3 regions of the Glutamicibacter sp. TV12E genome follow, and region 3 is predicted to be linked to each of the others. Evidence: riboswitches for the same ligand, from Rfam matches in the RefSeq annotation. Region 3 holds a riboswitch; each other region holds the start of a gene.
What was found. A riboswitch is a leader RNA that binds a small molecule or an ion and turns the genes downstream of it on or off. The one in region 3 is predicted to bind S-adenosylmethionine.

Region 1 (7,534 bases), 290 kb from region 3:
CCTGGCTTGTCGCAAGTGCACTCGCAGAGTTCGATTTGCCAATCGTCGCCGACCATTTGAACCTGGATCATCGGCGAAAATTCTTCGCCATTAGCACGCACGGTGCCCTCGATCTGCCGGGTTGATTCATCAAATTCCACGTCAACCACAGAATTTTCTTCAGTCGCTATGCTCTTTCCATAAAAGAAAGGGACATCGCCCAGATAGCGCAGCAAGTGGCGCGCGTCGATGGTTGGGGGAACAGAATCACTCATCCTCTCATCGTTTCACGTTCCGGCCCGCGGTGAAAGTTGAAGGGCCTGTCTGTGAATAATCACTATCTATGACGTAGCGTTGACGCATGTCACACATCTGGCCCTACCTGCCAGCGAGGGCAGTGAATATCACCTCGCTCGTCGAGTTTGATCGTTTGGCTGCCGAAGCGCTGGCTTCGCATCGTGCGCGCGGACATAGCTGGCGTGTGCACCGTGTGGACTTGAGCGGACGCGATGCGTTGCTGTCGGCGCTGGATTTAGCTGAAGCGCTGTTCATTGACTGCCAATTCTCGCCACAGGGACGGGCACTGGTTGAACGCACGGGTGGGCTTTGCATGGATTCGGGGCATCAGCTGCCCTTTCGCACCAGCGACCGGCAGCTTTATACCCCCGAGGAGCTCTACGACGCGATTGGCGCTCAAACCTATGACAAGGTGCTCGACGCGCAGATCTACGCATACTCACAACAGCGCATTCCGGGACGGGGCCTGGACGATGCCGATGCCCTGGCGACGACCCTGCATGACCACCACATCGGCCAGGCGATGATCGCGGAAATCTACGACGGCGCTTTCAAGGACACTCCGATTATCGGGGTCATGGGCGGGCATTCCATGGATCGCGGGACTCCTCAGTACGCTCAGGCGCTCGAACTCGGCGCGTTGCTGGCCAGATCCGGGTATGCGGTGGCTACTGGGGGAGGACCTGGCGCGATGGAAGCTGCCAATGCCGGTGCATGGCTGGCGGACCGAGATCACCAAGAGATTGGAACGGCGCTGCAGATGCTGGCCGCCGAACCCGATGCGATTCACCACCGCACAGGTTGGGCGCGAGTGGCGCTCGCCGTGAAGGAACGCTTCCCTTCACAGCGGAAGTCCCTGGGCGTCCCTACCTGGTTCTATGGACATGAGCCGCCGAACTTGTTCGCGACGCATATCGCGAAGTTCTTCAGCAATTCCATCAGGGAAGCCACGCTGCTCGAACAAGCGAACGGCGGCATCGTCGTGCTTCCCGGTGCCGCCGGAACGGTGCAGGAGATCTTTCAGGATGCTTGCGAGAACTACTATGCCACCGGAGCCCGGGTGGTTCCACTGGTGCTGATCGGCCAAGAGTATTGGACCAAGACACTTCCTGCATGGCCGCTGCTCCAAGCCCTGGCAGCCCAAAAGGTCATGGAGGAAAAGATCGCACTGGTGGATAGCGCGGAAGAAGCGGTTGCATTCCTTGGCGCCGTGCAACCCCTGCGGCGGCGGAGCAGGTTCCCGGCGAAGTAGTACCGATCCTCCTTTCAGTCTGATGTTCAACATATGAAATACAGATATATCAGTGGTGACTTGGGTCACTTTTCTTGCTAGCCTGACTTGCACGGCCGCTGCCTAATCTTGCAGCAGGCTCTTGGATGGACGCAAAGGGGCCAGAATGAGGAAAATTATTGCTATTGCCGCGGCCTTGGCCGTCGGCTCGGGCGGAGGTTATGCAGCGGCTGCTGCACAGGCTCCTGCCGCCGCCGAGACCTCTGGCACGTGCGCTGTCAGCCAGTATGCAATGGCGCTTCGATGGCAGCAGCAATCCGCAGAAGCCCAGGCGCTGCAGGGACAGACCTATGCGATGGCCACAGTGAATCTTGAGCAGAAGGTCAAGGAAGCCCGTGCCAAGAGCAACAGCGGCAAGGGCAAGTCCGCGCCGAAGGGGCAGGATCTGGCCATAATCACCGACCTTGATGAAACAGTCATCGACAATACCGCGCTGCTGGCCCGGGACATGGAGCAATGCCATGACTACACCACTTGGGATACCTGGGGCTCCTGGGAAACGGAGGGGCATCCCTCGCTGATCAACGGCGCTAAGGAATTCTTGGACCGCGCAGACCAGCTGGGCGTGGATATCTTCTACATTTCAGACCGTGGAGCCGAGAATCTGGATGCTACGCTGGACAGCCTAAAACAGCTGGGGTTGCCACAGGCCAGCAAGGAGCAGGTCTTGCTTCTGGGTCCGCCTAAGCAGGAGCGCCGGGCCGAAGTGCAAAGCGGCCACAAGGTGCTGATGCAGCTGGGCGACACGCTGCACGATTTCGACGAGGATTTCGCCGGTACTCCGTTGGAGCAGCAACGGGGCCTGGTGGAGCAGAACTCGCGGAAGTTCGGCGACGAGTGGATCATCCTGCCGAACCCGACGTACGGATCGTGGTCCACGGCAACGCTGGATGCCTGGGAGGCCGATCCAGAGGTGTGGGACTAGGCGACCTGTACGTCGAAGAGCAGGCCCAGGCAGTAGGTGACCGCTGCGGCGCCCCATCCGATGGCCAGCTGGCGCAGGCCGCGCTTGAGCGGCGAGGCTCCGGAGAGCAGGCCGACGATGGCTCCGGTGATCATCAAGGCGATACCCACCAGGATCACGGAGATGGCCACGGCCGCCAAGCCGCCAAGACCGAAGATATAGGGCAGGATCGGGATGATGGCGCCGGAAGCGAAGAGGCAGAAGGAAGTGGCTGCCGCGCCGGTGGCCGAGCCGAGCTCTTCGTGTTCGCTTTCCAGTTCCTCTGCGCGTTCCTCGGGGTTCAGCGAGAAGGCAGGGTTGCAATCACAGGTGAAAAGCCCCATGCGTTCTGCGGCGCGGTGTTCTGCATCTTCATCGCTCATGCCGCGGGCCTTGTAGATCAGCACCAGCTCGTTGGACGCCAAATCGAGGTTGGGTGCTGCCGTCAGCGTCACCTGGGTGGGCCGCGACGCGGTGAGAAGCTCGCGCTGGGAACGCACGGAGACGAATTCGCCGGCCGCCATGGATAGCGCTCCGGCCAAGAGCCCGGCGATGCCGGAAAAGAGCACGAAGGTGGAGGATACCCCGGTGGCGCCGATGCCCATGATCAGGGCGAGGTTGGAGACCAAGCCGTCATTCGCGCCAAAAACTGCGGCGCGGAAGTTGCCCGAGAGCTGAGCCCGGCCGGCGGTGGCCAGCGCGCGGACTACTTCTTCATGCACCTGTTCGTCGGCGGCCATTTGCGCGGTCGCGTCCTTGTCGTCGCGGTACGGCGAATTGCTCTCGGAACGCTGTGCCATGGCCAGCACGAAGACCGAGCCGAAATTGCGGGCCAAGAAGCGCAAGATCGTGCGGCGCAATGATGGGCGGACAGGCTTGGCGTGTTCTCCCAGCTTGGCCCGCCAGTGCGCCTCATGCCGCGCTTCGGCTTCGGCAAGTCCCAGCAGGATCTGCTTTTCCTGCCCTGATTTCTTCTGGGCCAGGGTGCGGTAGATGGCGCCTTCGGCGACTTCATCGGCCAGGTACTTTCGCCAGCGCTGGACTTGGGCACGGGTAGGTTCGGTTGCTGACTGGTTCGACATCACGAAAACAGCTCTCTTGGCAGGTCGAATTTCTTGGCGAAACTCGGTGAACGGGTCAGCTACCGATTTTAGTAAGGGGATGGAGCGTTGGGAATTTGGCAAGGCTAAAAGCGACGTTGCGCCCCTGCAGTTCCCCTGCGGCGGCAACGCCCAGGAGCAGCTCGGAAGTTTCCGGATCGAAGACCGGGCGGCGTGCGCAGCGGGCCAGGAGCTGTTCCAGCAGAATTGGATCGCCGACGTAGCAAATATGCCAGAGTCCTCGGACCTTGAATTGCACTTGGCCGGTTCGGCGGTCGACGATGGGCAGGACGGAATAGGCCATGTGATGCGCTCTCGCTGTGTTCTTGCCCGAGCACATTGTGTGAACGGACCGCTTCCTCATCCGAACCACCCATGAATCTGGGGTTGGTGCACGGCCAGTCGGAGCTTGGCGCCGTGTCTCGTGAAGCAACACTTGCGATACTACCGCCTGCGCTCCCCGCGATGAAGACCCGTTCCGTAATATGACCTGGCCCCCTGGCTACCGGTGGTCATCACCCATGGCGAGGCGGTTGATCGAGTCGAACTGCTGGGCCCATTGCGCTGCGGAATAGTCCGGGAGGTTGGGCGCTTCGGGGCGCAAGCCGGTGAAGCCATCAAGCTGTTCGCGCACGATGTCGAGGTGGCCGGCGTGCCGGGAGGTTTCCGCGATCATGTGCACCATGAGATGTTCCAGCGTGGTGTGCCGGCGGCGGATCCACCAGGGCACTTCAACCGGTGCGCTGAGCGGCAAAGCCCTGATGCCAGCATCCGAGAAGGCAGTTGACTCCCGGTATAACTCGATAATTTCGCTGGCGCTGAAGCGGGCCGGCGGCAGGAAGTCGGCCTGCGGATCATCGGCATCCAGAAGCTCTTGGATATAGGGGTCATCCACTGCACGGCCGAGGCATTGGGCAAAATACCCGTACTCGGTGATGGCCAGGTGGTGGACGACGCCGAGGATGTGCGTTCCGGTGGGCGTCAGCGGCTTGCGTGCCAGCAGGCCGCTCAGCCCCTGGGCCTTGTAGATGACTGCTTCGCGCGCGTCGGAGAGATATTCGTGGAGCAGTTCCTTGCTGTGATCCATGATCAGAGTCTAGCCAGCGTGCAGGGATCCGGAGCGCGGAACGTGCGGGACACGGCATATTTGCAGGACTCGCGCTATGCTCTGTTTACTATTGGTAAACTTGCCGCCGGAGCCTTTTCGGTACGCCCGTTTGGCTGCTGGCGTGCCACAACAAGCGAAGTGATGGAGCGAAAGCATGAAGACCCTGCCCGTGGAATCAAGCGGTGCTGCGATCAATATCGGATCGCGGTTGCGCGGGGTGCGCCAGCGGCAGCGAATGACCATCGACCAGGTCGCTGAGCTGTCTGGGCTGACCAAGGGCTTCCTCTCGCGTGTTGAGCGCGATCTCACCAGCCCCTCGGTCTCGACGCTGCTGAAATTGTGCGAGGTGCTCGGCATCGAGGTGGGCACGCTATTTGAAGTGCCCGAAACCATGCTGGTGCGGCTGGAAGAAGCGCCGCGGGTGTCGCTGGGCGGGGAGGGGATCACCGAGCAGCTGGTGACGCCGCGCGGCGAGAAGCGCGTGCAGATGATCCGAGCCGAAATCGCTCCCAAGGGCTCTGGCGAAGCCGAGTTGTATTCGGTGGACTGCGAGTTGGAAGTGCTCCATGTGATCGCCGGAAAATTCACCCTCGTGCTGCCCGAGCAGCGTGTTGAGCTCCAGGCCGGGGACACCATGAGCTTTCCTGGGCGCGAGCCGCACAGCTGGGAAAACGAGTCCGATGAGGCCGCCCTGGTGACCTGGACCTTGATCCTCTAGCTTCAAGCGCTCCTTTTCGTTGCGGTGCTGTGGAGCGCGTATTCTAAAATGGTGTGCTCGGTGTGCGCACACAGTGCGGTGATCGATGGGAGTGGCGTGAGGACTAGCGAGGATACTGGCGCACGGGATCAGCTTCGCTGCATCAGCTGGTGGGCTTCGGTGCTTGTCGGCCTTCTTGCCGGCACAACCCTGACGTGGATCCGCACGCAGCGCAATTTCTTTTTCATCGGAGCGGTCATTATCGCGGTGGTGATTGTGGTGCTCGGCCTGCGGACCATTCGGCGGCGGGCCCGCTTTCCGCAAATGGCGCAGGCGCGCGTTTCGTGGCTATACGCCCTCTGGGCCATCATTCTCATGATCCTGGTCGGGCCACTGCAACTGGTCTACGTAGCCGATGACCTCTCCGAGCTCATGCTCAAGTCACTGATCCTGTCCGCCGGATTCTGCGTGGCGATCCATGAAATCGATCGTTCGCTGGTCAATGCCAGCAAAAAGGACTTCCGCGACGCCTAGGGTCCCGGCGACCATGCCGCTGCGCCAGCCAGCTGGTCCAGTGGTCTAGCTCCCTATCTTGCACCGGGCCCCGGGGCCAACACTCAAGCTGCTCTTGCCCGGGTGGGCCAGCTTGCCAATAGCCGCAGTGCAGAACCCTGCCCTGAATGCCCTGCCGGCGGCATTCCGCCATTTTGCACGCCCCATCTCCCAGTTCCATGGTTTAAGCCTTGACGTGACCGCGCCAACAAAATAGCATAATAGGAAACTGAAGTTTCATATTAGGCAACTATGGTAGTTGCTGGATAGTGCCAGGAGGGCAAGAACATGAAAGAAGTCCGCATCGAGGAAAACGGCAATCTGGGGCCGATCAATGCTGCAATGATTCCGCGCTACGCCGGCGCTGGAACCTACGCCCGCCTGCCACGCCTGGACCAGGTGCAGAACGCGGACATCAAGATCATCGGCGTGCCTTTTGACACCGGTGTCTCCTACCGGCCCGGGGCGCGCTTCGGCGCCAACCACGTGCGCGAATCCTCGCGCCTGATCCGCCCGTACAACCCTGCCACCGACACCTCGCCGTTCGCGCAGAGCCAGGTGGTGGACGCCGGCGACCTCGCGGTGAACCCGTTCAACATCAACGAAGCCATTGAAACCATCCAGGACGAGGCACTGGAGCTGACCGCGGACGGTTCGAGCCTGGTCACCATCGGCGGCGACCACACCATCGCCCTGCCGCTGCTGCGCGCCGCCTCCCAGCGTGCCGGCGCACCGGTAGCCATGCTGCACTTCGACGCCCACCTGGACACCTGGGACACCTACTTCGGCGCCGAATACACCCACGGCACCCCCTTCCGCCGCGCGGTGGAGGAGGGCATCCTGGACACCGAAGCCATTTGCCACGTGGGAACCCGCGGCCCGCTGTACGGCAAGAAGGACCTGGAAGACGACAAGCGCTTCGGCTTCGGCATCGTAACCAGCTCGGATGTGTACTACCAGGGCGTGCGCGAGATCGTCGACAAGCTGCGCGATCGCATTGGCAACCGCCCGCTGTACATCTCGGTGGACATCGACGTGCTGGATCCGGCCCACGCCCCGGGCACCGGCACCCCCGAGGCCGGCGGCATCACCAGCCGCGAACTGCTCGAGATCCTGCGCGGCCTGCGCGGGCTGAACATCGTGGGCGCCGACATCGTCGAGGTCGCTCCGGCCTACGACCACGCGGAACTGACCGGCGTGGCTGCCAGCCATGTCACCTACGACCTGATCAGCCTGATCAGCGACTTCCGGGCTAACCAGGGGCTGAACAAGTAATGAGCGAACAGCCCCAACGCAACGGCGGCGACCTGGTCATTGAGACCCTCACCGCGCTGGGCGCCAAAACCGTGTTCGGCATTCCCGGACAGCACGCCTTGGGGCTGTTCGACGCGCTCTCGCGTTCCACCTTGGAGTTTGTCTCCTCGCGCGTGGAAAACAACTCCGCCTTCGCGGCCGACGGCTACTCCCGCGCCACCGGAGAGGTGGGCGTGCTCTTCCTGTCCACCGGTCCCGGAGCGCTGACCTCGCTGGCCGGGCTGCAGGAAGCCTACGCCACCGGCGTGCCCAT
Region 2 (7,534 bases), 400 kb from region 3:
ACCGAGAAGCTGCTGCCATTGCAGTCGGGCGTCGGCAACATCGCCAACGCCGTGCTGGCGGGCCTGTCCCGCGGTGGCTACAAGGGCTTGGCCGCCTACACCGAGGTCATCCAGGACGGCATGTTGGAGCTGATCAAGGACGGCACCATCGAGTTCGCCTCGGCCACCAGCTTTTCGCTGTCCGCCGAGGGCATCGAGGAATTCAACCGCAATGTGGAGCACTACCGCGAACGCATCCTGCTGCGCGCCCAGGAGATCTCCAACCACCCGGAGATCATCCGGCGCCTGGGCTGCATCGCCCTGAACGGGATGATCGAGGCCGACATCTACGGCAATGTGAACTCCACCAATGTCCTGGGCTCCCATGTCATGAACGGCATCGGCGGCTCCGGCGACTTCGCCCGCAACGGCTACCTGTCGGTGTTCATGTCCCCGTCCACCGCCAAGGGCGGCAAGATCTCGGGCATCGTGCCCTTCGCATCGCATGTGGACCACACCGAGCACGACACCATGATCCTGATTACCGAACAGGGCCTGGCCGACCTGCGCGGCCTTTCGCCCAAGCAGCGCGCCCAGCTGGTCATCAAGAACTGCGCGCATCCGGACTACCGTGGGCTGCTGCAGGACTACTTCGACCGGGCTTGCAGGCAAAGCTACGGCAAACACACCCCTCACCTGCTGGGCGAGGCCCTATCCTGGCACCAGCGCTTCGAGCAGACCGGGGATATGCGCCCGGCCAGCTAGCCGCCGGTCTGGCGGGGCATCAGGCGCACGATGCGGTCATCGCCAGCACCGGGCTGGCCACGCCCGTCGGTGTTGTTCGTCAGCACCAGCAGCGAGCCGCCAGGATCCACCAGCACATCGCGCAGCCGGCCGAGCCGGCCATCAAGCAGCTCTTGCTCGGTGGCCGGCGCGTCCAGTTCCACCGCGCGCAGCACTTCTCCGCGCAGATTCGCCAGGTAGGCGGTGCCATCGAGGATCGCGATGCCGCTGGGGCTGGCCTCCGAGGGGGACCACTGCGCAATCGGGTCGGTGTACGACCGATCTGCGCCGCCCTTCCCCTCGACTTCGGGCCAGCCATAGTTCCCGCCGGCCTTGATGATGTTCAGTTCGTCGAAGGTGTTTTGCCCGAATTCGCTGGCATACATGGTGCCATCATCGCTCCACGCCAGGCCCTGCACATTGCGGTGCCCATAACTGTAGACGAGGGAATTCTCGAGGGGGTTGTCTTCCGGGACGCTTCCATCGGGTGCCATGCGCAGGATCTTGCCGCCCAGCGCCTGCAGGTCCTGGGCTTGCCCAGGGTTGGACGCATCGCCCACGCTCGCGTAGAGCATTCCATCCGGTCCGATGGCCAGCCGCCCGCCGTTGTGGATATTGGCCGAGGGCAAGGAATCCAGCAGGGTCCGCGGAGCCGACAATGACAAGTTTCCGGCGCTGCCTTGCACCGTGAATTGCTGAATGCGGTTACCGGATTCAGCGGTGGAAAAAGCGTAGAGCTGGTCCGGCGCGAGGAAGGCCAGGCCCAGCAGCCCGCCTTCGCCTATCGCTGCGAGATCCTCGATCCGGGCCACTTCGCGGCTCTGTCCGGACTCCGAAACCTCCAGGATCCTCCCGGAATCGCGTTCGCTGACCAGCAAGCTGTCCTGGACGTAGACCATGGACCACGGAGCTTCCAAGCCGGTGGCCAGTAGTTCTGGAGCGGTTTGCGATTCGGCAGCTGGACTTGGAGGTGGTGTTGGCGTGGAGCATCCGGCGAGGAACACTGCGCCGAGCAGCAGGCAAGCGTCTCGGATGTGCTTCATCGAGCGGCTAAGCGTGCGCCGGCTGGTGGCGCGTCGGGCGATACGTCAGTTCCTGGATCCGGCCGTCCAAAAGCTTTGAATCGACAAGTTCCAGGTCATAGTCGTCGACCCCGCCGAGTACCGGAGCAGAGCCGCTATGCCCGGTCAGCACCGGGAAGATGCTCACCTGGATGAAGTCCACTAGACCTGCCGCCAGCAGCGAATGGTTCATGGCCAGGGAACCGTGAGAGCGCAGCGGCACATCTGAGGTTTTCTTGAGTTGGGCTACGACTTCCAAGGCATCAGCGCGCTCCAGCGTGGCATTAGGCCAAGACAGCGGCTCTTCCAAGGTGGTGGAGATGACAGTGGCGGGCTTGTCGTGCAAAGCCACGCCCCACGCGTCTTCAACCTCGGGATTCATCTCGATTTCTGCCCAGAAGAGACTAAATAAGCGGAAGGTGTTTGCTCCGAAAACCATGCGGCATTCGGGAGTGTAGAGCCCGAGGCGATGGGCCAACAGCTCTGGCCCCTGTTTTCCCCAGTAGCCACCCCAATCGCTGCCTGCACTGCCGAAGCCATCAAGGCTGCTGAACACGTCAAAGGTATAGGTGGCACTCATGGCAAGCCTCCGAAGCTGATCCGCTAGGTGCCACCTAGGATACGCTCAGGCGCCGGGCATATCTACGTTTTGGGTGCGCAATTGTCCGCGCGAGAGTTCCTTTCCGCTGGCCTCATCGGTGATGACGACTTCCCACAACTGCTGGGTCTTGCCTTGGAACAGCGCCTTGGCCTCAACCTGCACGCGCGCACCGGTGGAGGGACGCAGGAAGTCGGTGGCATTGTGCACGCCCACAGCAAATTGATTGCGCTCTGAGACCGCGTAGCTGGCGCCAACGCTGCCGGCGCTTTCAATCATGGAGGCATAGACACCTCCATGAACGACGCCCCACGGGGTGTGGTGCTCTTCATTGAGGTCGGCATGGCCTCGCACGGAAGTGGCGGTGATGTCATCAAAGACCAGGCCAATGCTGTCAGTGAAGCGGCTGGTCTTGTCGGGGATTCGCTGTTCTGGGGAACTCACGGGTGGCTCCAAAAGTGTTGGGGCGCGATGCGCCTGTTCGAGCGGTGGGGATTGCAGTTCAATTATTCGCACTTTACCTGTTGAAGTGCGCGGCAATCCTTCCGGGATGATCCCTGGTGGCGGATCTTCACATTCGGTGTGCGCCATGGCGAACCTTGGCGCCGATTTTCCTGGAAGCGCAGATGCCGGAAAATATTTAGCCCTGCCATAAGTTAATGCGTTACGACGAAGATCACACCCTCGCGGCCCACTGAAGTGCCACTGTGGGCCGAATTGGTGAATAAAGGACTGTTTTGTGACCTTAAAACTGAGCCACTGTCGAATATTTTGTTGAATATTGCGATTTGAGAAGTGAATTGTTTGACGGTGCTTCGTCATGGGCCATATTGTTTTAAGCAGAATCAAGAGCATCAGCTAAAAGCCCTGGCTTGCTGATCGGCAACCCTCTCAACGGTAGTGGGGTGCTCCAGGTGAGGATTCGGTTTTGCGCCAAATGGTGTCAGAACAAGTACCGCGCACGGCGTGAAACCTCAGTGGCAACCGGATTCGGATCAACTCGAACCGCTGTTCCCGCTGGGTCTGACGCGGTGGGCAAGAACCGAAGGAATCGAGCCATGTCATTGAATCGTGAACTTGACCCGCTAACCCTACGCAAGGTTTTCGCTCAACATCCCTCAGGCGTGGCCGCTCTGTGCGCAGAAGTGGACGGCGTAAAAACCGGCATTGTTGCATCCTCATTCACTGTGGGGGTTTCGCTGGAGCCCGCATTGGTGATGTTCGCAGTCCAGAAGACCTCCAACACTTGGCCGAAACTGCGCGAGGCCAGCTACATTGGTGTTTCGGTACTCAGCGATCTTAATGGAGGGGTCTGCACGCAGATCGCTTCGAAGAAGGGCGATCGGTTCCTCGGCGTGGACACCGTGGTTTCTGAGCAGGGCGCTCTGTTTATTGAAGAGTCCACCCTCTGGCTGGAAACGTCGATTTACAATGAAGTCGAAGCTGGTGACCACTGGGTTGTGCTTTTGGAGGTGCATGGGCATCACACATCACAGCACTCGCCGCAGATCTTCCATGATTCCCGATTTCATTCAATCCCAGTTCCTGAGCTCGTCTAGATCTTCTGAGTGGTAGTTTCCCGAAGGCTCGGCGCGGATTTCCTGATGGTGATCTGCACCGGGCCTTGTCGGGTTTCGGGACGCGTTGAACGCCAGGCAAATAGTTATCCACGGTGTGTATGGCGGCCGCTTCGCGAAAATGTGGACTATTGGCCATAATCTGCCGAGTTGGCCGTTATAAGAGACGGTGACTAAGCCTTTTGCGATTCTATGAATATCCACATGGTTATCCACATGACTGTGGGCAAGATGTGCAGAACTGTGTGAAAACCGCGATAATCCCTGTATTGCGGGCGTTTTTGGGTGTTGATAACTACTGTGAACATATCGCTACCTTCAATAAAACATTTCCCTGTCCACAGATGTGAAAACAGAAAACACCTAGTCAATCACTATTACTGTTGGGTACTTGACAATAATCCACAGGGTTCTCCCCAGACAGTGAACAGGCTAGTCCACAGCTGATGGTATGTTATGCACAGGACCTGTGGATAATGGAGTTTACGTGGGTAGACATCGGCCCTACTGTTGGCTTTGGGGCAGAAATATCCACAGACGTAATCCATTGAACAGTTGGCATCAACTAGCAGGTTGGAACGTTGCCATCTGGCAAGGAAGATTTTTCTCCCTGGGGTCAATAGGGGATGGAAGTGTCTGCAATGAGTGCTGAGCCGGTCTACGAAGGACGAGAATCCGACGCAGGGCGCAAGCCGCCACAGGATGTCGAAGCCGAGATGTCCGTGCTCGGTGGCATGATGCTATCCAAGGACGCCATCGCCGACGTCGTTGAGGCGCTGCGAGGAACCGACTTCTACCGTCCGGCTCACGAATCCATCTACGAAGCCATTATCGATTTGTACGGCCGAGGTGAACCTGCCGATGCTGTGACCGTGGCCGACTTGCTGACCAAGCGCGGCGAAATTTCCCGTGTGGGTGGCGCTGCCTACCTTCACAACCTCATTCAGCAGGTGCCCACCGCCGCTAACGCCGGCTACTATGCAGAAATCGTGCGCGAGCGCGCCGTCTTGCGCCGCCTGGTGGACGCCGGAACCCGCATCGTCCAGATGGGCTACTCGCCCGATGGAGAAGTCGATGCCATCGTCAATGAAGCGCAAGCCGAGGTCTACAAGGTTGCGGAAAACCGCAGCAGCGAAGACTACGTACGCCTCTCGGACATCATCGAAGGCACCGTAGACGAAATCGAAAACGCCGCGAACGCCGGCGACGGCATCACCGGCGTGCCCACCGGGTTCTACGAATTCGACGAGCTGACCCAGGGCCTGAAGGGCGGCCAGATGATCATCATCGCGGCCCGTCCTGCAGTGGGTAAGTCGACTTTCGCACTGGACTTCGCCCGGTCCGCCGCCATCAAGAACAACATGGCCACCGTCTTCTTCTCCCTGGAAATGGGCCGCAATGAAATTGCGATGCGCCTGCTTTCGGCAGAAGCCTCCATCCAGCTCCAGGACCTGCGCAAGGGTTCGGTGGAAGATGCACAATGGACGAAGATTGCCACCACCATGGGCCGGTTGAATGAAGCGCCGCTGTTCATCGACGATTCGCCGAATATGTCCATGATGGAAATCCGCGCCAAGTGCCGCCGCCTGAAGCAGCGCAACGAGCTGCGCATGATCATCCTCGACTACCTGCAGCTGATGAGTTCGGGCAAGCGCGTGGAATCACGCCAGCAGGAAGTTTCCGAATTCTCGCGTAACCTCAAGTTGCTGGCCAAGGAACTCGATGTTCCGTTGATCGCGCTGTCGCAGCTGAACCGTGGATCCGAACAGCGAACCGATAAGCGGCCTATGGTTTCGGACCTTCGTGAATCCGGTTCCATTGAGCAGGACGCCGATATGGTGATCTTGCTGCACCGTGATGATGTGTATGACAAGGAAAACCGTCCAGGCGAGGCCGACGTGATCATCGCCAAGCACCGTGCCGGTCCTACCAAAACCATCACCGTGGCATTCCAAGGCCACTACTCGCGCTTCAGCAATATGTCCTCTGAGGGTTAATCCCAGTCAGAACCAACATGGCAGCTACTAAGCCAGCGACTTGCTGGCTATAGTGGGTGCCATGTTCGCTTCTTTGCAGGCCTTGCTTTGGGGCACGGTAGCCGGCTCGGCGCTGTTGCTGGGATCTGGCGCTGCCTGGTGGCTGAAAATTCCGAAGGTCTGGGTTTGCGCGATCATGGCCTTAGGCGCAGGAGTGCTGGTCAGTGCACTGAGCTTTGAGCTTGTACTCGAGGCCTTCGAAACTGGCGGGCTTCTGGCAACGGCGGCCGGTGTGCTGGTGGGAGCCGCGCTGTATTTCTCGGCCAATAGGGTACTGGCCTGGCGCACCGCAAGGCGTCAAAAAGCCTCGGGCAGCGCTCAGGGCGGCGAACCTGCGGGCACCGCTTTGGCAGTGGGAGCCTTGATCGACGGCATTCCCGAATCCGTGGCACTGGGTCTGAGCGTTGTGGCTAGCTCGAGCATCAACCCCGCCATGCTCATTGCCATTTTCATTTCCAACATTCCCGAAGGGTTGGCCAGCACGGCTCAAATGAAGAGCGCCGGCCGCAAAGGTTCGTCTATTGCCCTTCTGTGGGGTTCCATCGCGATTTCTTGTGGGCTGGCTGCCTTTGTCGGGGCACTGGCCATGCAATCCATGCCTGAAGAAGCCTTGGCCTTCGCCACGGCAGTTGCCGCAGGCGGAATCCTGACCATGATTGCCGACTCGATGATTCCCGAAGCCTATTCTGTTGAACATGATTACACCGGGCTGCTGGTCACCGGTGGCTTCCTGTCGGCATTCGCCCTGCATGTTCTGGGCGGCTAGCAGAAAACTGGCATGATTAGGGCATGCCCCTAAGACGTAGTAGCCACAACCCTGCGCCAGCTACAGAAACCATTTACGCACCGCAATTCTTGGCCACCACCATGGGCATGTTTGTTCTGGTGTTCCTTGTTGCCTTTGAATCCATGGCCGTCACCACCGTGATGCCGATGGTCAGCGAACTGCTCAACGGCGAACGCTATTTTGCGCTGGCCTTTGCCGCCCCGATTGCCAGTGGCATGCTCGGCATGGTTGCCGCCGGTGAAGTCACCGACCGCTGGGGACCAAAGCATCCCCTGTTTATTAGCGTCGCGATTTTCTGCGTGGGCTTGCTGATCTGCGGTTCTGCAGCGAATATGCCCATGCTTATCGGCGGGCGCATCTTGCAAGGCGTCGGAGGCGGTGCCATCACCGTGGCAATCTACGTGCTCATTGCCCGTGCCTATCCAGGCCAGCTGCATTCAAAAATCTTTGCGCTCTTTGCCACCGCGTGGGTGCTGCCAGCGATGGTTGGCCCATGGCTGGCCGGCCTGATGGCGGTGCACCTCGGCTGGCGCTGGGTCTTTTCCGGCGTGGCCGTCTTGGTGATCGTCGCCTTCTGCGCAATGGTTCCGGTGCTCAAATCCCTGGATTCCGAACGCAACCAGGAACTCGGTCCGGTATCGGTGAAGCGCCTGGCGCTTGCCGGGCTGACGGGGCTTGCCGTGATCTCCATGAATCTGCTGGGCAATTCGAAC
Region 3 (7,534 bases):
CGTCGTGCTCCATCTGGTCCTCCTGCCCCATGTTCCGGGCAGCTGATGGCAGGTAGCCGGTCACCACATTCCAGCCGACTCGGCCGTTGGTCAAGTGGTCCAGGGTGGCCAGGCGGCGGGCGAAAGCATAAGGGTGCTCGTAGGCGGTGCCCGCGGTGACGCCGAAACCGAGGTTCTCGGTGACCGCGGCCATGGCGGAGACCAGCATCATCGGGTCATTGACCGGTGCCTGGGCGCCGGAGCGCAGCGGGGACTCATTGGTGCCGTTGAAAACATCGTAGGTGCCCAGCACATCGGCGATGAACAGGCCGTCGAACTTGCCCTTTTCCAATACCTTGGCCAGGTGGGTCCAGTAGCCGATGGTGTTGTAGGTCGAGGCCTTGTCATCCGGGTGGCGCCACAGGCCCGGCGACTGGTGCACGACGCAGTTCATGTCGAATGCATTGAAGAGAATTTCGCGCTGCTGGCTCATTGATGTTCCCCTTGCCATGGTTGGGTAGTGAAGTTAATTAGTCGGCGTTCAGGCGCCATAGGCTCTATGGTTGCTGTCCTCGCCAGTGACCGAGAGGCGTTGCGGCTGGACCGCATTGATCTCGTAGTCCCCCACAATGCGTGCCTTGTAAATGGCCGGGTTGTGGGTGGCGATGGTCCGGGCATTGCGCCAGTGGCGATCCAGGTTGCAGATGACGCTGGTCGAAGAGGCGCCCAGCCCGTCGAAGAGCTTGCTGGTGGCACCGATGACCAGCGGCTGGACGATGGTTTGCGCCCGGTTGGCGGCCAGCTCGCAAACCGCATAGCGTTCTTCGTCATTCAATCCCGGGTCTACCAGGGCTGCCTCGACTTCAAGGACGGCACCGATCACCACCGAGTCCGCGGCGAAGGACTCCGCGGAGACTTCGCCGACCAGTTGCAGGACCTGCGGCTCGCGGTGGACCGGAACACCGGTGCCTGTGGTGAAGATGCGGGTGCGATTCTGCACCGATAGGCGCAGGTCATTCAAGGCCGCCCGGGCGATACCTGCTTGCACGGCCATGAGCACCAGCTGGAAGATCGCCGCTTCGGAGTCGTTGCTCTGCTGCGGCATGAACGAGTCCACCGGAACCTGGTGGAATTCCGTGGTGCCGGTGCCGGTGAGTCCCTGGCCGAAGCCATCCCAGTCATCGAGGATCTTGACGCCGCTGTGCTGCGTGGAAACCACCGCGATCTGCCGCCCGGACAGTTCGGGATGCGCCACGGCCACAGTGGTCCAGTCGGCAAAAATGGTGCCTGTGCAGTAGTACTTTTCACCGTCCACCAGCCAGCGGCCATCGACTTGGCTGGCCTTGGTGTTCAAGGAGCCCAGGGCGTTGCCGCCGCGTTCAGTATAGGCATTGCCGACGATCTGGCCGGCTGCGATGCGCCCGATCCACTTGCTGCGCAGCTCTTGATCCTCAAGGAGCAGCACGTTTTCCACGAAGGCGATATGCGCGCGCCACAGCTGGCCGACATGCGAGTCGGCTTCAGAAAGCTCGATGAGCAAGCGGAATACGTCAACCAGGCGCGCGCCGTACCCGCCCTGGGCCACGGGGATGCGCAGTGCGCCGAAGCGTTCACGGTTGAGCAGGCCCACCTGTTCAAAGGGCAGGACGCGGTTGCGATCGCGGTCCTTGGCGGTGCTGGCGATTTGCGCGAAGACCGGGCGGAAGATTTCAGCCAGCCGGTCGTATTGCTCATCTGCGCCGGGGCCGGGAGTGACCTTGAGCAGTTGCCGGGTGGGAAGCTGCTCCTCGAAGTCGTCTAGCCCCATGGCGCTCGCCTGCGAAGGATCGCTGAGCTGGTTGAAGTCCAAACCGCTGGTGTTCGGCGACTCGCCAAATGACATTAGAAGTCCTCAATTCTTTCCATCGGTCCTGGCGGTAGCACCGTCCCGCTCTTCGGGTGGTTGCTGCGGCGTCGTCGAGCCAGATCTCTCAGCCGCTCTGGATGGGTTGTCATTCATTTGTAGCCGTAACAAACCGGTGCTTCCAAGCCGCGAAGTCACATTTCGACCTTGGGAGGCTCCGGGATGACCGGCAGGTTGAACAGCTAATGGTGCATCATGCCGAAGATGAATTGCCCATATTCGCCCATTATCGATCAAACGGGCATTCAATGAAATAAATTACGAAATATCCCGCGCATGTGGTGCAGTTATCGAAGATTTTTCATGTTACGCAAGATTTGCATTCAATTCCTTCGAAACCCTGTAATAGACGTGTAACCATCCCGGGCGGCCGAGAGATCTGGCTCAGTGACGCCGCAGCAACCACCTATGGAGGACACATCCCAAAGGCCGGTGCTACCGCCAGGACCGATGGAGATGATCATGGCACTGTGCTTTGCGCAGCCTCGAGTGCAAGACCCGGCCCCCCGCATCCATGGTGCTGGATGTCGGCCCCGTCAATTTCTGGCGCAAATTTGCCACCACGGCACAGCGCCGTTCCGCGCTTTCAGGCTCGCAGCCACAACGGGCAATGGGCAAAGACCGGCAATTCGCCTCGGCCAAGAACCTCCAGGGCACAAGCGACAGCTGGCCTTCTTCGGTCAACTTGCCGATGCCCTGCTCGCTATCGCCGAGCGCCGCGCCATAAAAGCCCCGGGCCCGATGGCGCCAACTATCAAGTACCAAATCAGCCCCCGAATAGAAACACCAAGGAATACTCTGTAATGACCATCGAATCGGCACCAACCTCTGCATTTGCCTCGGAGGAAGCACGCCAGGCATTCTGGGACGAAGCGGCACGCCTCCTTGATTGGGACACCAGTTGGCATACCACCAGCCAGATCCTCCCAGCTGACCCGGAAGCCAAGCGCGGACCGCAGATCTCCTGGTACCTGGGCGGCAAGCTCAATGCTGCTGTGAACTGCGCCGACCGGCATGTGGCCGCCGGCCGCGGAGACAAGGTCGCACTGTATTTCGAAGGCGAACCCGGCGACCGGGTGGCCGTCACCTACAAGAACCTGCAAGAACGCATCAGCCAGGCCGCCCACGCCTTGGAATCCATGGGCGTAGTCAAGGGCGACCGCGTGGTCATCTACCTGCCGGTCCTCATCGAAACCGTCGTCATTACGCTGGCCTGCGCCCGCATCGGAGCCATCCACTCGCTGGTCTTCGGCGGCTTCTCCGCCGAAGCATTGAAGTTCCGCGTGGAAGACACGAAGGCCAAGGTGCTGGTGACCACCGATGGCCAATTCCGCCGAGGCACTTCGGTTCCGGTCAAGGACAATGCCGATGAAGCCGTCTCCGGCGAGAATGAAATAGAGAAGGTGCTGGTCATCCGGCGCACCGGCGATGAGATCCCGTGGACCGAAGGCCGCGATGTCTGGTGGCACGACGTTGTCGACATCCAGCCCATCGAACATAAGGCGCAGTTCTTCGACTCCGAAACTCCGCTGTTCATCATGTACACCTCCGGAACCACCGGACAGCCCAAGGGCCTGGTGCACACCACCGGTGGCTACCTGACCCAGGCTGCCGCCAGCTACAACATGCTCTTCGCCAACCCGGATGCGTCCCAGCGCGAGAAAGACGTGCACTGGTGCACCGCGGACCTGGCATGGGTCACGGCCCACACCTATGAGATCTATGGACCGCTATCCAATGGTGTCACCCAGGTGATCTATGAAGGCGTGCCCAACGCGCCGCATCCCGGACGCCACTTCGAAGTCATCGAACGCTACAAGGTCACCAGCTACTACACCGCCCCTACCTTGGTCCGCTCGTTGATGGGTTGGTTCCCCGAGGGTATTCCGAAATCCTACGACCTGTCCTCCATCAACGTCGGCGGCACCGTTGGCGAGGCAGTTAACCCGGAGGCCTGGCGGTGGCTGCGCGAACAGATTGGCCGCGACACCCCGGCAGGCATTCCGATGGTGGATACCTGGTGGCAGTCCGAGTCAGGGGCAACGGTCCTCTCCCCGCTGCCTACCGATGAATACTTCAAGCCAGGTTGCGCCGCCCGCGCACTGCCGGGTGTTGCGGTGGACATCGTTGACGCTGCGGGACAGCGGGTTGAGCCAAATACCCAGGGCAACATCGTCATCACCCGTACCGGCCCGTCGATGGCGCGCACGGTGTGGGGCAACCCGGAACGCTACTACACCAGCTACTGGGAGAAGTACATCCAGCAAGGCTGGTTCCTCGCCGGCGATGGCGCACGTTTTGACGAGGACGGGGATATTTTCATCCTGGGCCGCACCGATGACGTGATCAATATTTCCGGGCACCGGTTATCGACCATAGAAATCGAGTCAGCGCTGGTCACCAACGCGGGAGTCGTCGAGGCCGGAGTCTGCCCCACCCCGGATGCGACGACCGGGCATGCGGCCACCGCCTTCGTGGTGCCCCTGGACAAGTCCCTGATTAGCGAAAACCCTGACGAGCAGCTCGCCGCGCGCCAAGTACAATTCATAGCCGAGCTTCGTTCCACGGTAGCCACCCAGATTGGCCCGATTGCCAAGCCGCGTGATGTGCTGCTGGTACCGGATGTTCCCAAAACCCGTTCAGGCAAGATCATGCGCCGCTTGCTCACTCAGCTATTTGAAGGAACCACGCTGGGTGATACCACCAGCCTGCAGAATGAACCGTGCATTCCCGAAATCAACGCGATCTGCCGGGCACGCCGCTAAAGCGCAACTGAAGGAGAATTCGCTCTAGATAGGTGAAGCCACGTCCCGCGGGACGTGGCTTCAACTATTTGATGCTAGGAATCCTTGGATTCGGAAGAATCCGTGGACGGTTCCACAACAGCCTCGGTAACTATCACTTGGGCTGAATCCACCGCACCATCTTCCGGCTTCCCGGCCGGCTGGATGATTGGAATCTCGGTGGTCATCAGGCTGAACTGGCTGCCCTCGTGCCGGTCGACGCCTTGGGTCACCGATTGCTCAAGCACTGTGCGGGCCACCTTGCCGCGCAGGATCAGCGGATCGCGGCTCAGGTCCTTCCACAGTGCGACGCACAACAGCAGCATCACGATCACGAACGGCAAGGCCGAGACAATCGTGATGTTCTTCAGGCCGTTGAGCGCCTCGGCCGGATGATCGCCACCCGCCAACAGCATGACTGCGGCAACAGCACCGGTGGCAACACCCCAGAAGACCACGGACTTCTTGGTCGGCTCCTCGGCCCCGCGCTCGCTCAAGGCGCCCATCACGATGGAAGCCGAGTCGGCGCCGGTGACAAAGAAGATCGCGATCAGCAAGACCGTGACGATCATCAGCACCGTGGCAATCCAGCCGGAGAGCGGAAGCTCATTAAGCAGATCGAACAGGATCAGGTCGAAGTTGATGTCCGGAGCCCCATCCACCATGTTGGCCAGTGCCTCGCCGGTGTTGCCTGCTCGCTCCGCGCGTTCCTGCAGGCCGATGGCGCCACCGCCGAAGATGGAGAACCACAGCAGGGTGACAGCCGATGGAACCAGCAACACGCCGGTGACAAACTGGCGGATGGTGCGGCCGCGGGAAATGCGGGCGATGAACAGGCCAACGAATGGGCTCCATGAGATCCACCAAGCCCAGTAGAAGACGGTCCAGGAGGACAGCCAGCTGGACATGGTGCCGTCGCCGGAAGCCGCGGTACGCGAAGCCATCTCTGGAAGGTCGCCAATGAATGCGCCCACGGCGTTCGGGACGACGTTGAGGATGAATAGCGTTGGACCGCCAATGAAGACGATCAGCGCCAAGATCACTGCCAAGACCATGTTGATGTTCGACAGCCACTGGATGCCGCGCTCGATGCCGGAAACGGCCGATGCGACAAACAATGCGGTAAGGATTGCGATGATCACCACCAGGACTCCGGAGCCAACCTTTTCAAGGATGCCAGCGGACTGAATGCCGCCACCAATCTGCAGTGCGCCCAGTCCCAGGGAACAGGCGGAACCGAAAAGAGTAGCGATAATGGCGAGGATATTAATGGTGCGGCCGCCCCAGCCGTGCACAATGCGCTCTCCGAAGACGGAGGAGAACATTGCCGAGAACAGCTGCGGGCGCCCCAGGCGGAAACTTCCATAGGCCATGCCCAAGCCGACGATGGCATACATCGCCCACGGGAACAGCGTCCAGTGGAAGAGCGTGGTGCCCATTGCGGTGCTCAAGGCAGCGTCGGTAGATCCTTCAACGGTTCCTGGTGGCGGTGACATGTAGAAGAAGAGCGGTTCTCCCACGCCGTAGAACACCAAGCCGATGCCCATGCCGGTAGCAAACATCATGGAGATCCACGAAACGGTACTGAATTGCGGTTTTTCGTCGTCCTTGCCCAGCGGGATGCGCCCGAAGTTCTTCGCGGCGACCACGATGACAAATATTGCGAATACCGAGGCTGCAATGATAAACAGCCAACCAGTGTTGGTGATGACCCAGTTAAGGGCCACGTCTGCGGCTTTACCCAAGCCTTCGGGGGTAACGAAACCCCAAATGATAAATGCCAGCGCCAAGGCGCCAGCGATTCCGAATACCCAATAGTCGGTTCCTGAAACCGAATATTTCTTTGGTCGTCGTTGTCGAGCTGAATGCAGCTCGCCGACGAGGTCTTCAAATGATTGATCCGTCTGCTTCATTGCGTTCTTCCTTCACTGGTAAGGCGCGGCGAACGAAATCCTGCCGGCGCCCGACGAGTAATCGCGTCGATGGAACGCGATTGCCCTGCAGTGTGCTTGATTGCGAATTGCTTATCGGTGTCGATTCACTGAATCCAAATCTAGCGTCAGAGGGTGCTGATTGATACAGCTGACCCTGCATATTGCCACGGGAATGTTACCGGTGACCCGACGCTATTTCTTCTCGAATTGTCACAATAAATCCTAAATAGGCCTTTTTAAGCATGGTCGACCCACACCCATTGGTCAAACCAGAGTCCCGATTTTTCGCGGGTTATGGCCTCTCAGACCCCTGCAGCCGCATAATTTGCATAGTTCATTCACAGCCGTGTGACATTGCTCGCGTACTGGCAATTTCTCGGCAAAACGAGTCGCGAGCGGAGCCACCTGGCGGGGACTTCAGGGCAGTGATTTCTCGCGGGTGCGACACGATTGCACGCCTTCCACCCGTAGCGGCGACCAGGAGCCGATGTGCTGGCGTTTATGCTATATAGCATTCCGTCAGCGGAATATCTACTAGCCATCGAGGGCTGGCTGAGCTTTCCCATAGGCCCACGAAATGTCATGTGAAATACATCTGCGTTTATCTTGACTCATTCAAAATAAGCAGTCATGCTAAAGATATGGCATCTTCGGACGGGATTGAGCAAGTGCTCAAGGCAGCATCTATGCGAGTCACGCAACCACGCGTTGCGGTACTCGCTGCGGTTGCCGCGCACCCTCACGCGGACACCGAGACAATTATTTCGGCGGTCCACAGTGAGCATCCCACGGTGTCGCACCAGGCGGTCTACGATTCACTCAAGCTGTTCACCAGTTTGGGCGTCATCCGCCAGATCCAGCCTCAAGGGCATATCGCACGCTACGAAACCCGCGTCGGCGACAACCACCATCACGTGGTGTGCCGCCAGTGCGGA

Region 1: it holds a riboswitch for S-adenosylmethionine, as region 3 does, so the genes downstream of both, ACT7DV_RS02735 (hypothetical protein) here and ACT7DV_RS04080 (acyl-CoA dehydrogenase family protein) in region 3, are expected to answer to the same signal.
Region 2: it holds a riboswitch for S-adenosylmethionine, as region 3 does, so the genes downstream of both, ACT7DV_RS06065 (flavin reductase family protein) here and ACT7DV_RS04080 (acyl-CoA dehydrogenase family protein) in region 3, are expected to answer to the same signal.

The regions. Positions count from the first base shown of each region.
Region 1 is NZ_JBQVVF010000001.1:607,072-614,605, reverse strand. Features, by position in the region: gene ACT7DV_RS02755 (DEAD/DEAH box helicase) at 1-254, opposite strand, end outside; gene ACT7DV_RS02750 (LOG family protein) at 341-1,528, shown strand; gene ACT7DV_RS02745 (5'-nucleotidase, lipoprotein e(P4) family) at 1,674-2,492, shown strand; gene ACT7DV_RS02740 (VIT1/CCC1 transporter family protein) at 2,489-3,592, opposite strand; gene ACT7DV_RS02735 (hypothetical protein) at 3,648-3,914, opposite strand; SAM riboswitch class IV at 3,928-4,040, opposite strand; gene ACT7DV_RS02730 (DinB family protein) at 4,113-4,697, opposite strand; gene ACT7DV_RS02725 (helix-turn-helix domain-containing protein) at 4,873-5,436, shown strand; gene ACT7DV_RS02720 (hypothetical protein) at 5,533-5,949, shown strand; gene speB (agmatinase) at 6,256-7,242, shown strand; gene ACT7DV_RS02710 (thiamine pyrophosphate-binding protein) at 7,242-7,534, shown strand, end outside.
Region 2 is NZ_JBQVVF010000001.1:1,294,649-1,302,182, forward strand. Features, by position in the region: gene ACT7DV_RS06045 (acetyl-CoA hydrolase/transferase family protein) at 1-744, shown strand, start outside; gene ACT7DV_RS06050 (PQQ-dependent sugar dehydrogenase) at 741-1,805, opposite strand; gene ACT7DV_RS06055 (dihydrofolate reductase family protein) at 1,813-2,403, opposite strand; gene ACT7DV_RS06060 (PaaI family thioesterase) at 2,449-2,865, opposite strand; SAM riboswitch class IV at 3,265-3,382, shown strand; gene ACT7DV_RS06065 (flavin reductase family protein) at 3,480-3,980, shown strand; gene dnaB (replicative DNA helicase) at 4,640-5,995, shown strand; gene ACT7DV_RS06075 (ZIP family metal transporter) at 6,057-6,800, shown strand; gene ACT7DV_RS06080 (MFS transporter) at 6,824-7,534, shown strand, end outside.
Region 3 is NZ_JBQVVF010000001.1:895,770-903,303, forward strand. Features, by position in the region: gene ACT7DV_RS04075 (LLM class flavin-dependent oxidoreductase) at 1-472, opposite strand, end outside; gene ACT7DV_RS04080 (acyl-CoA dehydrogenase family protein) at 521-1,861, opposite strand; SAM riboswitch class I at 1,878-1,969, opposite strand; SAM riboswitch class I at 2,237-2,339, shown strand; gene ACT7DV_RS04085 (hypothetical protein) at 2,358-2,609, shown strand; partial or broken gene acs (acetate--CoA ligase) at 2,662-4,647, shown strand; gene ACT7DV_RS04095 (BCCT family transporter) at 4,722-6,578, opposite strand; gene ACT7DV_RS04100 (Fur family transcriptional regulator) at 7,241-7,534, shown strand, end outside.